One region of the Paenibacillus sp. JCM 9796 genome, then DNA from elsewhere that is predicted to be linked to it. Evidence: predicted binding sites of a transcription regulator. Region 1 holds the regulator's gene; the other holds the start of a gene.

Region 1 (7,542 bases):
TTCTAGAACATGGTTACAATAAAAGTAAGGTTTTATGTGTTAGGGGTGATAGTCATGAGTGATGATATCCGCCGTAATATGGCCCTTTTTCCGATCGGTATTGTTATGAAGCTGACGGATTTAACCGCCAGACAAATACGATACTACGAGCAGCATGAATTGATCATTCCAGCAAGAACCGGCGGCAACCAGCGTCTATACTCGTTCAACGATGTCGAGCGTCTTTTGGAGATCAAGGATTTGATCGAGAAGGGCGTTAACATCGCAGGAATTAAACAAGTGCTGCTGCCGGTCGACAAAGATTCGGAGGATGCAACCATCTTGAACGAGCAATCCGAAGTGAAACGCCGGGAACTGACCGATTCCCAGCTGCACAAGATGCTGAAGCAGCAGCTGATAGGCGGAGGCAAGCGACCGAATCATGTATCGTTGATTCAAGGCGAACTGTCTCGTTTTTTCAGAAAATAGGGTTTGGCCGAGGAGCGACCGCCGCTCTGTTCACCTGAGGCGGGGCGAGCGGTACCCCCTCGTTATTACGTACCGATTTTTAAGGAGGAGATTTCACAGTGACGGATAAGAACTACACGAAGGAAGATATTTTACGTATTGCCAAGGAACAAAACGTTCGATTCATTCGACTTCAATTTACGGATTTGCTCGGCACCATCAAGAACGTCGAAATACCTTTAAGCCAGCTTGAGAAGGCGCTTGATAATAAAATGATGTTTGATGGTTCTTCCATCGAGGGTTACGTTCGTATCGAAGAATCAGACATGTACTTATACCCGGATTTGAATACTTGGGTCGTGTTCCCATGGGTGACGGAAGATCGCGTGGCGCGTTTGATTTGCGATATTTATTTGCCGGACGGCCGTCCGTTCCCGGGCGACCCGCGCGGCATTCTGAAAGCGGCGTTGAAAGAAGCGTACGAAATGGGCTATACCGCGATGAACGTCGGGCCGGAACCGGAATTTTTCTTGTTCAAAACCGATGAGAAAGGCAATCCGACCATGGAACTGAACGACCAGGGCGGTTACTTCGACTTGGCGCCTACGGATCTCGGCGAGAACTGCCGCCGCGAAATCGTGTTAACGCTCGAAGAAATGGGCTTTGAGATCGAAGCGTCACACCACGAAGTGGCGCCGGGTCAGCACGAGATCGACTTTAAATATGCCGATGCGATTAAAGCGGCCGACCAAATTCAAACGTTCAAGCTCGTTGTGAAGACGGTAGCCCGTCAGCACGGCCTGCATGCCACATTCATGCCGAAGCCGTTGTTTGGCGTTAACGGCTCGGGCATGCATTGTCACCAATCGTTGTTCCGCGGTAAAGAGAATGCCTTCTACGACGAGAGCGACAAACTCGGCCTAAGCGCAGAAGCACGTCATTACATGGCTGGTATTTTGCGCCACGCCCGCGCGTTCGCGGCGATTACGAACCCGACCGTCAACTCGTACAAGCGTCTTGTACCGGGTTATGAAGCGCCTTGTTACGTCGCCTGGTCGGCCAGCAACCGCAGCCCGATGATCCGTATCCCGGCTTCCCGCGGTCTCAGCACGCGCGTTGAAGTGCGTAACCCGGATCCGGCGGCTAACCCGTACCTCGCGCTGGCCGTTATGTTGAAGGCCGGCCTTGACGGCATCAAGAAAAAAATGCAGCTGCCGCCTCCGACGGACCGCAATATTTACGTGATGACCGAAGAGGAGCGGGAAGAGCAAGGCATTCCGAGCTTGCCGATCAACTTGAAGCAAGCGCTCGACGAAATGCTTCGTGACGATGTCATTTGCGAAGCACTCGGCGATCATGCGCTGGCTCATTTCTTCGAGCTTAAGGAAATCGAGTATGACATTTACCGTACTCAAGTTCACGCTTGGGAGCGCGAGCAGTATTTAACGCTTTATTAATAATTAAAGAAACGGACGTTCGGCTGAGCCGAGCGTCCGTTTCTTTAATTTAGCAAGACCTATAAGGACCTAGCGGTGATCTTCCGTGAGGTTTTTTTATCGAAAAAACCTCACGATCCGGCAGCAGCCGAGCTTCGAGAGGTTATGAGTTGTTAGTGGATGTCGCGGAATACGCCGATGACTTTGCCAAGAATAGAAACGTTTTTCAACCGAATAGGCTCCATGCTCGGGTTTTGCGGCTGTAACCGAATATGGTCTCTTTCTTTATAGAACGTTTTCACCGTCGCCTCGTCTTCCTCGGTCATAGCCACGACGATGTCGCCGTTGTTGGCGGTCTGCTGCTGGCGGACGATCACATAATCCCCGTGATGAATGCCTGCGTCAATCATACTTTCGCCGACGACGCTTAACATGAACACGCTCTGATCGCCGACAAAGTGGCTGGGGAGCGGAAAGTAATCTTCAATGTTCTCCGTTGCTGTAATCGGAACCCCCGCCGTAACCCGTCCGATTAACGGAACGCGGGCTACCGAAACGGAGAACGCGCCTTCTCCTGGTTCCCCGTCCAGAATCTCAATGGCTCTTGGCTTGGTCGGATCTCGGCGGATAAGGCCCTTCTTCTCGAGCCTTTCCAAGTGTCCATGTACGGTGGAACTCGACGCCAAACCTACCGCTTCGCCGATTTCACGTACGGAAGGCGGGTAACCTTTATCCTTAACTTCATTTTTAATAAAATTTAAAATGGCCTGTTGACGGGAGGAAATCTTGCTCATCGTATCACTCCAATATATAGAAACTATTAATTGGAAGTATAGCACAGAATAGCCGTTCGTACAAACATAAGTTCGAGAAAATGCATTGACTCAAACATGTGTTCGTGTTATTTTGATATAAGAACAAATGTTTGGGGGTCGTCATTATGATGCATATCATTAGCAGTCAAACTTCGGTAAACGTGCCGTCCATGAATAGAACAGATGCGGTCGGCAATCGCAAACGGCTAGGGCGTCTGGCTCTGACGGGTCTTGTGTTGGCCATGATCATCGGGATCAGCACGGTGATCACGGCATTACTTGGGAATTCGGACGCTTATGCAGCCGCCTCCTTGCCGGCCGAACAACATACCGTTATCGTCGAACGAGGAGATACCTTGTGGAGTATCGCCAATGAACATATAGCTAAGGGTGGCAACCCGAGAGAATACATCTATGAGCTCAAAAAAAAGAACGGATTGAAGGACGCTTCGATTCGTGCCGGTCAACAATTGTTGCTTCCGTAATACCGCTCGCCCTGACATTTCAGGCTCTTCCCGCCTGTCAATTCTCTTGACAATCGTTATCCATAATGTCAAAGTATAATTTGATAACGAACGCCATTTGTCTGGACATGCTTGTCAGGTTCCGACAGCTGGCGACAACCGGAACACGAGAAGACTGGGAGGATAGGCATGTTGGAATCGGAACATGATGTTACCGTGAAGCGAATCAATGAACTCGCTCGAAAAGCGAAATCCGAAGGATTGAGCGAAGCGGAGTTGAACGAACGTAACGAATTGCGTAAAAAGTACATTGATTCTTTCAAATCTTCCTTACGTACTCAACTCGATAACATCAAATTTGTTGATGAAGATGAGAAGAAGTAGGAGGAGGGTTTTGATATGCAATATCGGGCTTTGGGTAAGAGCGGTATTCTGGTATCGGAACTTTGCTTAGGAACAATGACCTTCGGTCATACGACCGATGAACGGGAGTCCGTAGAGATGATAAACCGTTTCCTGGATAAAGGAGGGAACTTCATCGATACGGCAAACGTCTATGCAGGCGGCAGATCGGAAGAGATTGTCGGTAAAGCGATTCGCGAACGAAGATCGGACGTAGTTCTGGCTACTAAAGTTCGAATGAAGACCGGACCCGGACCGAACCAAGTCGGTCTATCCCGCAAGCATATCATGGATGCCGTCGAAGACAGTTTGCGACGCTTAGGAACCGATTATATCGATTTGTACCAAGTTCACGTTTGGGATCAGGTCACACCGATTGAAGAGACGCTTCGTGCGCTGGACGATTTAGTTGCATCAGGGAAGGTTCGGTACATCGGATGCTCGAATTTCTTGGCGTACCAGTTAATGAAATCGTTAAATCTAAGTGACTTCAACCGCTACGCGCGGTTTATTTCCATTCAACCGCAGTACAGTCTCGTGTGCCGCTCCATGGACCGCGAAGTGCTCCCTCTTTGCTTGGAGGAGAACGTAGGAGTCATCCCTTGGGCACCGCTTGGCGGCGGATTTTTGACAGGGCGCTACGAGCGCGGAAACGAACCGACGGAAGGGCGCCTTTCTAACAAAAACGGCGAGAGTCGATGGGAGCTGCGAAATACCGATAAGAATTTCCGAATCCTGGATGAGGTTCTTGGCGCAGCGGCAGAGACCAATAAAACGCCGGCACAAGTGGCGCTCAATTGGCTCATCCATAAGCAAGGGATTACATCGCCGATATTCGGCGCTCGTACGCTTGAACAGTTTGAAGATAATATGGGAGCGGTCGGCTGGAAGCTTTCCGACTTCATGTGGAAGCGGCTGGATGATGTCAGCGCGCTGGAATCGGAATATCCTTACCGGTTTATTGAGAAGTTTCATAGGCAGATCTAATCGAGAGCATAAGGGGTCACGATAATGTCGCGTAAATGGGAACGCATGGTACGTAAAAATACGAAGATCATGAATAAAAAACACGGCCAAAGCAGTTCGTCTTCGATTTCCGTTCGGTCTTCGGACGGGGCGGTTACTTTTAAAGGCCGCAGCTGGTTATTGCCATTGGTGCTCGTCGCCATGAGCGTGTTCTGTTTTATTGCCCTTCGTCCGCAAGCAGGCCAAGACGAGTCTATGTATTGGGTAACGGGCTTCAGTTATCTTTTCTTGGCATTGCTTATGTATTGGGCGCGCAGACCGTTTCTGAGGATTGGTAAAACTTCGCTGGCCTCCCGTCGATTCGGCGGCGACCGGATCGTAGAAGCTTCCCAAATTAGCGAAATAACCGTGAGCAAAGATACGATCATGGTAACCTTGAAGCCGAAAGGCAAACGCTGGGTATTCACGAAATTTTTCCACCAAATGCCAATGGAAGCTATGATCGAGAAAATTTCCGACTTCGCCTCGAAAAACAATGTAAAGCTCATCAAATGAAGCCTGAACGAACGTCATGGGGTTGCTTGATCGGATTAAATATAAATGACTGGCAGTTAGGAACGATAATCGCAGTAGAAAGAGGAATTTAAACAATGACGATCAAAGCGGTGCTTTTCGATTTAGACGATACGTTGTTATGGGATGACCGAAGCGTGAAAGAGGCTTTTGAAGCAACTTGCGCGGAGGCTTCCAAACATTATGACCTGGACCCGGCGCAGCTGGAAGAAGCGGTACGCCGTGAAGCGCGGGCATTATACGAATCTTATGAAACGTTTCCTTTCACGAAGATGATCGGAATCAATCCGTTCGAAGGGCTCTGGGCGAATTTTACGGCAGGAGAGCAGGAGGAATTCCGCAAGCTGCAGGCGTTGGCGCCGTCATACCGCAAGGCGTCCTGGACCCGCGGCTTGAAGGCTCTCGGTATCGATGACGAGGCGCTCGGCAGCAAGCTGGCCGAACAGTTTCCCGCCGAACGACGCAGTCGTCCCATTGTGTACGAAGAAACGTTCGAAGTGTTGGATCAGTTGAAACAAAAGTACAAGCTGCTCCTGCTGACCAACGGTTCGCCGGATTTGCAGAAGGAGAAGCTGGCCGGGGTGCCGCAGCTTGCTCCCTACTTCGACCATATTGTGATCTCCGGTGAATTCGGCGAAGGGAAGCCGGCCGCTTCCATCTTCCACCACGCCATGCAGCTGCTGAACATAACGGCAGATGAAGGTGTCATGATCGGCGATAAATTGACGACGGATATTCTGGGCTCGAATACGGTGGGGATGCGCAACATGTGGATCAACCGCCATGGTGTAGAACGCAGCTCGGACATCGAACCCGTTTACGAAATTAAGAGCTTGCGGGATATGCAAGCGATTCTGGACTCCATATCATTCATCTAATGAACATAAGAAACCGACGGTCTGTCGATCCTGGCAGGCGTCGGTTTTTTGTTGCGGCGTTCCCGTCAAGCGAAAAAACGCCGTAGTCCGAAATGGATGCAGGATCCGTTCCGGACTACGGCGTTAAGACAGCTAAAGTTGGGGTTTTATCATTAGGCCTGTTGGAAAGTCGGGTCGGCGAAAGGATGCGCAATCCAGCCTTCGGTTTCGATGAAGAGGCGGACGGCTACAATTTGCCGGTTTTCCATCAGAGTAAAGAAGTGCGGCTTATGCTCCGGTACGGAGATGACGTCGCCGGCTTCGAGCTCAACGTCGAAATATCCGACATCGTCGGTGCCTTTGATAATGAAAATACCTTTGCCTGCCGTGATGGCGCGAACCTCATCCTCGGTATGTGTGTGCACTTGTTCGAACTTCTTCAATAGCTCGTCGAGATTCGACGTCGCATCGGACAAGGCGATGAGGTCCCAAGTCCGGTAGCCGCGACGGGCGGCCAGGTCGCGAATTTCTGCGTCGAAGGTGGATAAAATTTGACTCTTCTCTTCATCGGACAAAATAAATTTCTCCTGCAGCTCGGCCGGTAATTTGCCTGGATTCCAATGTTCATAAAGCACTTCTTGTTTCTCTAGAAAATTTCTGACGTTATCTTCGCCTTGGATGCGTTCGTTCGTATTGCGGATACGGATTTCAGCCATGGTTTATCCCTCTTTCACATGAAATGTGTACTCCTAATTTGTATTATAGTAGAAGGTGTACGTTCTGTCGATGTATAATGTATATAAATCCGATAGGATTCATTTAATAAAGACTCCATTTTTGTCGAAGTTTCTTTTCATCATATCATGTTTCTGTTACACTTAAGGATACATTGTTTAAGAGATTTAACGCTTCATACCGGATAGAATAAGGGGTCTACATGTTCGGACTGCCTACTTCATCGCATATACCGGCAGATCGGCAGGGTGAAAGGGGATTTTTCATTGATTAAACCTAGCTTACAAGAGCAGCTGCAAAAGAAAATTATGATTTTGGACGGCGCCATGGGCACGATGATCCAGCAAGAGGATTTGTCGGCGGACGATTTCGGAGGCGAAGAATTAGAAGGCTGCAACGAAATGCTAGTGCTGACTCGTCCAGACGTTATCCAGCGTATCCACGAGATGTACTTTGCCGCGGGCGCGGATATGGTCGAAACGAATACGTTCGGCGCCACGAGCGTTGTGCTTGCCGAATACGATATACAGGATCGCGCCCGGGAGATCAATCTTGCCGCCGCTAAACTGGCGATTGAGGCAGCTAACAAATACAGCACTCCCGAATGGCCGCGCTATGTGGTGGGGGCGATGGGGCCGACCACCAAGACGCTATCGGTTACGGGCGGTGTTACCTTCGATGAGCTGATCGAGAGCTATTACGAGCAAGCGCTGGCTTTAATCGAAGCCGGCGTGGATGCGCTGCTCCTCGAAACGTCGCAAGATACGCTGAACGTGAAAGCGGGCAGCATCGGGATCCGCAAAGCGTTCGAAGAGAGCGGACGCAAGCTGCCCTTGATGATATCCGG
Region 2 (7,542 bases), 600 kb from region 1:
GCGATCGAATGGGTGACTACCTCGGCGTATCCGATTCCGTCCGAATGGGCGCCGTCGGAAGAGGCCGAATACGTGTCGCTTGCGGATGCGGAAGGCTGGTACAGTCAATTACAGTTTCAGGTTCGCTCGCACGGCCCTGCGTGGATTGTCGTGTTCGCGCCGCTGGAAAAAAGTCAATTGCAGCGCATTCGCGGCTTGCAGGTGCCTGTTGTTAACATGGCGCAGACGACGGTCGAATTGAACTGGAACGAAATTCTCGTTACCTTGAGGAACAACCTCTCGAACCAGGCGTGGACCCCCGGTTTGCAGCCTTATGAGCAGCGGGAAGCGGTTGTGAAGAAGAATTTTTGAAAACCCGCCTGAAACGGGAGGAATTTATCGAATATTGTAGAATATTTTTCGTATCCCCATTTGTACAAAACCTAACATTCTATGATCGGAGAACGGACATGACGAACGAATATAACGATAAGAAGCAATGGTATATGGAGTATAGAATACATAAGAACCGTCCAGGCTTGCTGGGCGATATCGCTTCTTTGATGGGGATGCTCGACATCAACATCGTGACGATCAACGGGGTGGAAGACCGGACACGCGGCATGCTGCTGCAAACGAATGATGAAGAAAAAGTGGAATTAATGGGTAAAATGTTAAAAAAAGTGGATAATATAACTATAACGGCTCTTCGTACGCCCAAATTGGTTGACATTTTGGCGGTACGTCACGGCCGTTATATCGAACGCGACTCGGACGATAAGAAGACGTTCCGCTTTACGCGCGACGAACTAGGACTTTTGGTCGATTTTCTTGGCGAAGTGTTCAAGCGGGATGGCAATCATGTTGTCGGCTTGCGGGGGATGCCAAGGGTAGGGAAAACCGAGTCCATCATTGCCGGCAGCGTGTGCGCGAACAAACGGTGGACGTTCGTTTCTTCGACCTTGCTTCGTCAGACGGTGCGCAGTCAACTATCCGAGGACGAGATGAACCCGAACAACGTGTTCATTATCGACGGTATCGTATCCACGCTGCGTTCCAACGAGAAGCATTACGGGCTGCTCCAGGACATTATGGGCATGCCGTCCACAAAAGTGATCGAGCATCCGGATATTTTCATCCGGGAATCGGAATATACGTATGATCATTTCGACTGCATCGTCGAACTGCGCACGACGCCTGATGAAGAGATTACTTATGAAAGTTTTACCGGCGGCTTCGATTCCTATTGAGGATGTCCGGCTAAAGGTTCAAAGCATACGACTCATAACGGGAAGGGGTGACAAGCGTGACCGATCTCGGTCTGTTATTGAAGAAAGCGAGAATGGAAAAGAAGATTTCGCTTGAAGATTTGCAGGAAGTGACCAAAATCCGCAAGCGCTATTTGGAAGCGATCGAAGAAGGCAACTACAAAGTGCTGCCCGGCAATTTTTATGTGCGCGCATTTATCAAGAGCTATGCCGAAGCCGTAGGGCTCGATCCGAACGAAGTGCTGCAGATGTATCAGAATGTCATTCCTGCGACGGAAACGGATAAGGTTGAGCCGATCCGCACGACGCGCACATCGACGACCCGAAATACGGAACGTATCGGCAAATGGGCCTCCAACATCATGGTGATCTCTTTTGTCGTCCTTATTTTGGGGATTATTTATTACTTTATGAGCATCAACTACAAAGGCACGAGCGACGCCAGCAACAATTTGCCGAAGCAGATTACCGATAAGATCGAGCCGGCCGCGCCAAAAACGGATAACGGGGGAACCCCGGGCACGGGGGCAAACGGCGGCGGACAGCTCGCGCAAACGCAGCCCGAGCCGATTGCAGCGGCACCGGTCGCGCCTGAGCCTGAGCCTAAGAACGAAGTGAAGCTGGTCAAGAGTGAGCGGGGGACCGATTTTTATGCGGTCAGCGGAACCGATAAGCTCAAGATCGAGGTGAAGGTAGTCGGCGACGAGTGTTGGATGAAGATCGACGAGCTCGGCACAAGCCGCCAACAGCTGCACGAAGGAATATTGAAGAATGGGGAAGTGAAAAGTTGGGAACTTGCCAATCCGGCTTATTTACGTTTTGGCAAAGCCAGCGCCATGGAGATTGTCATTAACGGTCAAAGCTATCCGGTCGGCAATCAGGCCAACGTGAAGAACGTGCAGGTGGACTTCCTGAAATCGTAGCCGCATCGGCGGGCATCCAAGGAGACACGCGCTGCCTTTGTGCAGAGGGTGTCTTTTTTGTTACAATAAAAACTGGTAAAATTTTGACGGGAAGGAAGTTCGATTCATGAGCAGTGAAAATTCATTCGATATCGTATCCAAGCTTGATATGCAGGAAATGAACAATGCGATCAACCAGGCGGAGAAAGAGATCGCCACACGCTTCGATTTCAAGGGCAGCAAGAGCAGCATCACCTTGGAAAAGGAAGAGCTTGTCGTCGTCTCGGACGACGATTTCAAGCTGCAGAACGTACTCGACATTCTGCAATCCAAGATGGCCAAGCGGGGCATCTCGTTGAAAAATTTAGAATACGGCAAGGTTGAGCCGGCCGCGAACAGCACGGTGCGCCAGCGGATTAAAGTCAAGCAGGGCATCGATCAAGACATTGCCAAAAAAATCAATATCCTGATTCGTGATTCGAAGCTGAAGGTGAAAAGTCAAATTCAAGGCGATCAAATTCGGGTCACCGGAAAGAGTAAAGACGATCTTCAGCAAGTCATGCAGCTGCTTCGCAAAGCCGATTTGCCGCTGGAGCTGCAGTTCATCAATTTCCGTTAACGGCACAGAGTAGGCTTTAAACCTTGCGGATTCTAAGACCTGCAAGGTTTTTCGTGTTTTTGACACTGTTTGCGGGAGTATATTATACTTGTAGCAGACCCAATTAGAAGTAAAAGGCTTCATGCCGTTTTGGAGGAAATTTCATGACAGAGAAAGTCAAAGTGGTTACCCTGGGCTGTGAGAAAAATTTGGTCGATTCCGAGATTATGTCCGGCCTCGTCCATGAACGCGGGTACCAGCTCGTAGCCGAGAAGGAAGAAGCGACCATTATCATCGTCAACACGTGCGGCTTCATCGACGCGGCGAAGGAAGAGTCGGTGAATACGATTCTCGATATGGCGGAACTGAAAGAAACCGCGAATTTGAAAGCTTTGATCGTTTCCGGTTGCTTGACTCAGCGCTATAAGAAGGAATTGATGAACGAGATGCCGGAGATCGACGGCATCGTCGGAACGGGTGATTTCGATAAAATCAACGACATTATTGATGAAGCGCTGGCCGGGAAAAAACCGATCTTTGTCGGTAACCCGGTGTTTAACTATGAGAAGAAGCTGCCGCGCCGTTTGTCCACTCCTCGTTATACGGCTTATGTGAAGATTGCGGAAGGCTGCGATAACGCCTGTACGTTCTGCAGCATCCCGATCATGCGGGGCAAGTTCCGCAGCCGCAGCATCGAATCAATTTTGGACGAAGTGGCCCAGCTCGCCGCGCAAGGGGTCAAGGAAATCAGCCTGATCGCGCAAGATTCGACCAATTACGGTACGGATCTTTACGATTCGTTCAAGCTGCCTGAACTTATGAACCGCGTCAGCGAAGTGCCGGGCATCGAGTGGGTTCGGCTGCATTACGCTTATCCGGGATTTTTCACCGATGAGCTGATCGAAACGATTGCCGGCAATCCGAAAATTTGCAAATATATCGACATGCCTCTGCAGCACAGCGAGGACGGCATCCTGAAGCGGATGCGCCGTCCGGGACGGCAGCGCGACGCGCGGGAGCTGATCCGCAAAATCCGCGACCGCATTCCGGGCGTATCGCTTCGCACCTCGATTATCGTCGGTTTCCCGGGAGAGACGGACGAAGACTTCGAGAAGCTCAAAGCGTTCGTTCGCGAAGTAAAGTTCGACCGGCTAGGCGTCTTTACCTATTCGAAGGAAGAGGATACGCCGGCATCCCGGTTGCCGGATCAAGTGGCAGACGACGTGAAGGAATACCGGGCCAACGTGCTGATGGAAATACAGCGTGAAATCTCGAATGAACGCAACAGCGATCGGATCGGCCAAGTGATCGACGTGCTGATCGAAAAATACGACGGCCGGAACGATGTTTATGTCGGGCGTTCGCAGTTCGACGCGCCGGAAATCGACGGCGAGGTGTTTGCCCGCGGCGCCGATTTGCAGATCGGCGAAATTGCCAAGGTTCGCATTACGCATTCGTTCGAATTTGATCTGTCCGGGGAGGTTGTGGCATGAATTTAGCCAACCGGATTACGTTGGCGAGAATTTTTTTAGTACCGATCATCATGTTCTTCCTGCTCATTAACGTCAAATTCCCGCATGTCCGGATCGAGCAATTTACGATTACGTACAATCAGATTATCGCTGCGCTGATCTTTATTATTGCGGCCAGCACGGACAGCCTTGACGGTTATATCGCGAGAAAACGGAAGCTTGTCACGAATCTGGGCAAGCTTCTGGACCCGCTTGCCGACAAGCTGCTCGTATCCGCCGTACTCATCTCTCTGGTCGAGATGGATAAACTGGACGCCTGGATTGCGATTGTGATCATCAGCCGGGAGTTTGCAGTCACCGGCCTGCGTCAAATCGCTCTGCTGGAAGGCACCGTCATGGCTGCAAGCAAATGGGGCAAGTGGAAGACAGCGACGCAAATCACGGCGATTATTGCGCTTCTTATCAACAACTTCCCGTTTGCTTTCATCGATTTCCGTTTCGATCTCGTAGCCAGCTGGGTAGCTGCAATTATTACGCTTTATTCCGGCTTTGATTATTTTATTAAAAACAAACACGTTATCAATTTCGACGACAAGAAACAGTAGGGCGACCTATTGTTTTTGTTGTATCCGGAGGGGAATAGGATGAGAGCGGAAATTATCGCCGTCGGCACGGAGCTGCTGATGGGTCAAATCGCCAATACGAACGCGCAGTTTTTATCTAAAGGCTTGGCCGACCTGGGCATCGGCGTATATTTTCATACGGTCGTCGGTGACAATGCCGGACGGATCAAGGAATCGCTTGCGCTTGCGAAGAGCCGGGCCGACTTGATTATTTGCACGGGCGGTCTGGGGCCTACGCAGGACGACATAACGAAGGATGTGCTTGCCGAGGTGCTTGGACGGCCGCTGGTGATCCACCAGCCTTCGATGGACAAAATGACGGAGCTGTTCGCCAAACGAAACATGCCGATGGTCGAGAGCAACGCCCGGCAGGCGCTGATGCTGGAAGGGAGCGATCCCCTGGCGAACGAAACGGGCCTTGCGGTGGGCGTCGCCTTAACGGTGGACGGCACGCGCTACGTGCTTCTGCCGGGTCCGCCGAGCGAAATGAAGCCGATGTTCGAGCTTCAGGTCAAACCGTGGTTAGAAGCGAATGTCGAAGGTCTGGAGGCGCTTCATTCGACCATGCTCAAGTTTGCAGGCATCGGCGAGTCGTCGCTGGAGCATCAACTGATCGATTTGATCGACGCGCAGACGGATCCTACGATAGCGCCTTACGCCAAGGAAGGCGAGGTGGCCATTCGGTTAACGACGCGCGCAGGAAGCGCGCAGGAAGCCGCACGGAAGCTTAAACCGCTGGAGGATGAGATACGCCGCCGGCTCGGAGGCTTCATCTATGCGGCAGAAGACATCTCGCTCGAAGAATTCCTCTTGCGGGAGCTCGCTTTCCGCGGCCAAACACTCGCCGTGGCCGAAAGCTGCACCGGAGGACAGCTCAGCGATTTGCTGACGGCCGTACCGGGCAGCTCGAACGCTTTCGCCGGCGGGTTGATCAGTTATACGAACCAGGTGAAACACCGCGTGCTCGGCATTCCCTTGAACGAGCTCGAAGGCGAGGGAGCTCCCGGAGCCGTCAGCGCGGAAACGGCGATCCGGATGGCGGAGGCCGTACGGACTTTGTGCGGGGCCGATTACGGACTATCCGTCACCGGCGTGGCAGGACCCTCGGAATCGGAAGGCAAGCCGGTTGGCTTGGTGTATGTCGGGATTGCGGGCGGGGGCGAGGCGGCGGCGGTTGAGCTGCAAGCATGGGGCAACCGCTCGACAATCAAGCTGCGCGCGTCCAAAAGCGCGCTCTATCAGCTGTGGGAACGGCTAAAATCGTAGTTGCCGCTCACTAGAAAATAAAGTATAATAGATTTACGCGGAAGCACCGTAACAACTTTAAACCTTGTTACGGTTTTTATTTGGACCAAGATGCGAATATATGTTCGAGAAAAACCTTGGCAAAGGTTATGAAAACCGTTATGATGGAAACATAAGAGAATATAGAAGAGGGAAGTGAGTCTCTTGACGGATCGTCGCGCAGCACTGGAAAATGCCCTTCGTCAAATCGAGAAGCAGTTTGGTAAAGGGTCGATTATGAAACTGGGTGAATCTACCCACATGCAAGTGGAAACTATTCCAAGCGGCTCGCTTGCGCTCGATATCGCGCTCGGTATCGGCGGTTATCCGCGCGGTAGAATTATAGAAGTTTACGGACCGGAGTCTTCAGGTAAAACGACCGTAGCGCTGCATGCCATCGCGGAAGTGCAGAAGGTAGGCGGCACGGCGGCATTCATCGATGCGGAGCACGCTCTTGATCCGCTTTATGCAAGCAAGCTTGGCATCAACATCGACGAACTGCTCCTGTCACAGCCCGATACGGGCGAACAGGCGCTCGAGATCGCGGAAGCGCTCGTACGAAGCGGCGCGGTCGACATCATCGTCATCGACTCCGTAGCCGCGCTCGTGCCGAGAGCGGAGATCGAAGGGGAGATGGGGGATTCGCACGTCGGGCTGCAAGCGCGTCTGATGTCGCAAGCGCTGCGTAAGCTGTCCGGAGCGATCAACAAGTCGAAGACGATCGCCATCTTCATCAACCAGCTGCGCGAGAAAGTCGGCGTCATGTTCGGGAACCCGGAGACGACCCCCGGCGGACGGGCGCTCAAGTTTTATTCTTCCGTACGTTTGGACGTACGCCGCGTAGAAACGATCAAGCAAGGCAACGATATGGTCGGTAACCGGACGAAGATTAAAGTCGTTAAGAATAAAGTAGCGCCGCCGTTCAAACAAGCGGAGATCGATATCATGTACGGCGAAGGAATTTCCAAAGAGGGCAGCATCGTCGACATCGCGACAGAAATGGATATTATCCAGAAGAGCGGCGCGTGGTATTCCTACAGTGGCGAGCGTCTTGGTCAAGGCCGTGAGAACGCGAAGCAATTCTTGAAGGAAAATCCGCATCTGGCGGATGCGATCGAGAAGAAAATTCGGGAAACCAGCAATTTGGTTGCAGTAGTCGGACCGAATACGGACGATGATGAAGAGGAAGAAGAGGATTTGGCAGTACTCGAATAAATCGGCTTAAGGCACCTTTTCTTAGCAGAAGGGTGCCTTTTCGCCGTTTCTTGTGGAGGTAGTATGGATGACCGGTTATCAAGAAAGCGCACCGCTGGGCGGTTTTATTACGAAAGTGGAGCGTCAGGCGAGAGCTCAGCAGCGGTACAATGTTTTCATAGACGATAAGTTGGCTTTTTCCGTCCATGAAGACATTATGAT

Evidence for each region. Region 1 encodes LexA, which represses DNA repair genes until DNA is damaged. Its sites were predicted from a motif close to CGAACATATGTTCG; they were not measured.
Region 2: a site for LexA is predicted at 6,202-6,215, ahead of recA (recombinase RecA). Genes of this name have one in related genera too.

Annotation. Positions count from the first base shown of each region.
Region 1 covers NZ_AP043723.1:107,471-115,012, reverse strand. Annotated here, with positions in the region: gene ACZ439_RS00570 (MerR family transcriptional regulator) at 55-468, shown strand; gene glnA (type I glutamate--ammonia ligase) at 567-1,904, shown strand; gene lexA (transcriptional repressor LexA) at 2,057-2,677, opposite strand; gene ACZ439_RS00555 (LysM peptidoglycan-binding domain-containing protein) at 2,824-3,183, shown strand; gene ACZ439_RS00550 (DUF896 domain-containing protein) at 3,352-3,546, shown strand; gene ACZ439_RS00545 (aldo/keto reductase) at 3,562-4,551, shown strand; gene ACZ439_RS00540 (hypothetical protein) at 4,576-5,085, shown strand; gene ACZ439_RS00535 (HAD family hydrolase) at 5,181-5,981, shown strand; gene ACZ439_RS00530 (1,2-dihydroxy-3-keto-5-methylthiopentene dioxygenase) at 6,134-6,676, opposite strand; gene metH (methionine synthase) at 6,962-7,542, shown strand, end outside.
Region 2 covers NZ_AP043723.1:5,165,818-5,173,359, forward strand. Annotated here, with positions in the region: gene ACZ439_RS24850 (hypothetical protein) at 1-351, shown strand, start outside; gene ACZ439_RS24855 (DUF3388 domain-containing protein) at 450-1,229, shown strand; gene ACZ439_RS24860 (helix-turn-helix domain-containing protein) at 1,286-2,170, shown strand; gene ACZ439_RS24865 (YajQ family cyclic di-GMP-binding protein) at 2,277-2,768, shown strand; gene rimO (30S ribosomal protein S12 methylthiotransferase RimO) at 2,912-4,240, shown strand; gene pgsA (CDP-diacylglycerol--glycerol-3-phosphate 3-phosphatidyltransferase) at 4,237-4,824, shown strand; gene ACZ439_RS24880 (competence/damage-inducible protein A) at 4,864-6,108, shown strand; gene recA (recombinase RecA) at 6,292-7,341, shown strand; gene ACZ439_RS24890 (RecX family transcriptional regulator) at 7,409-7,542, shown strand, end outside.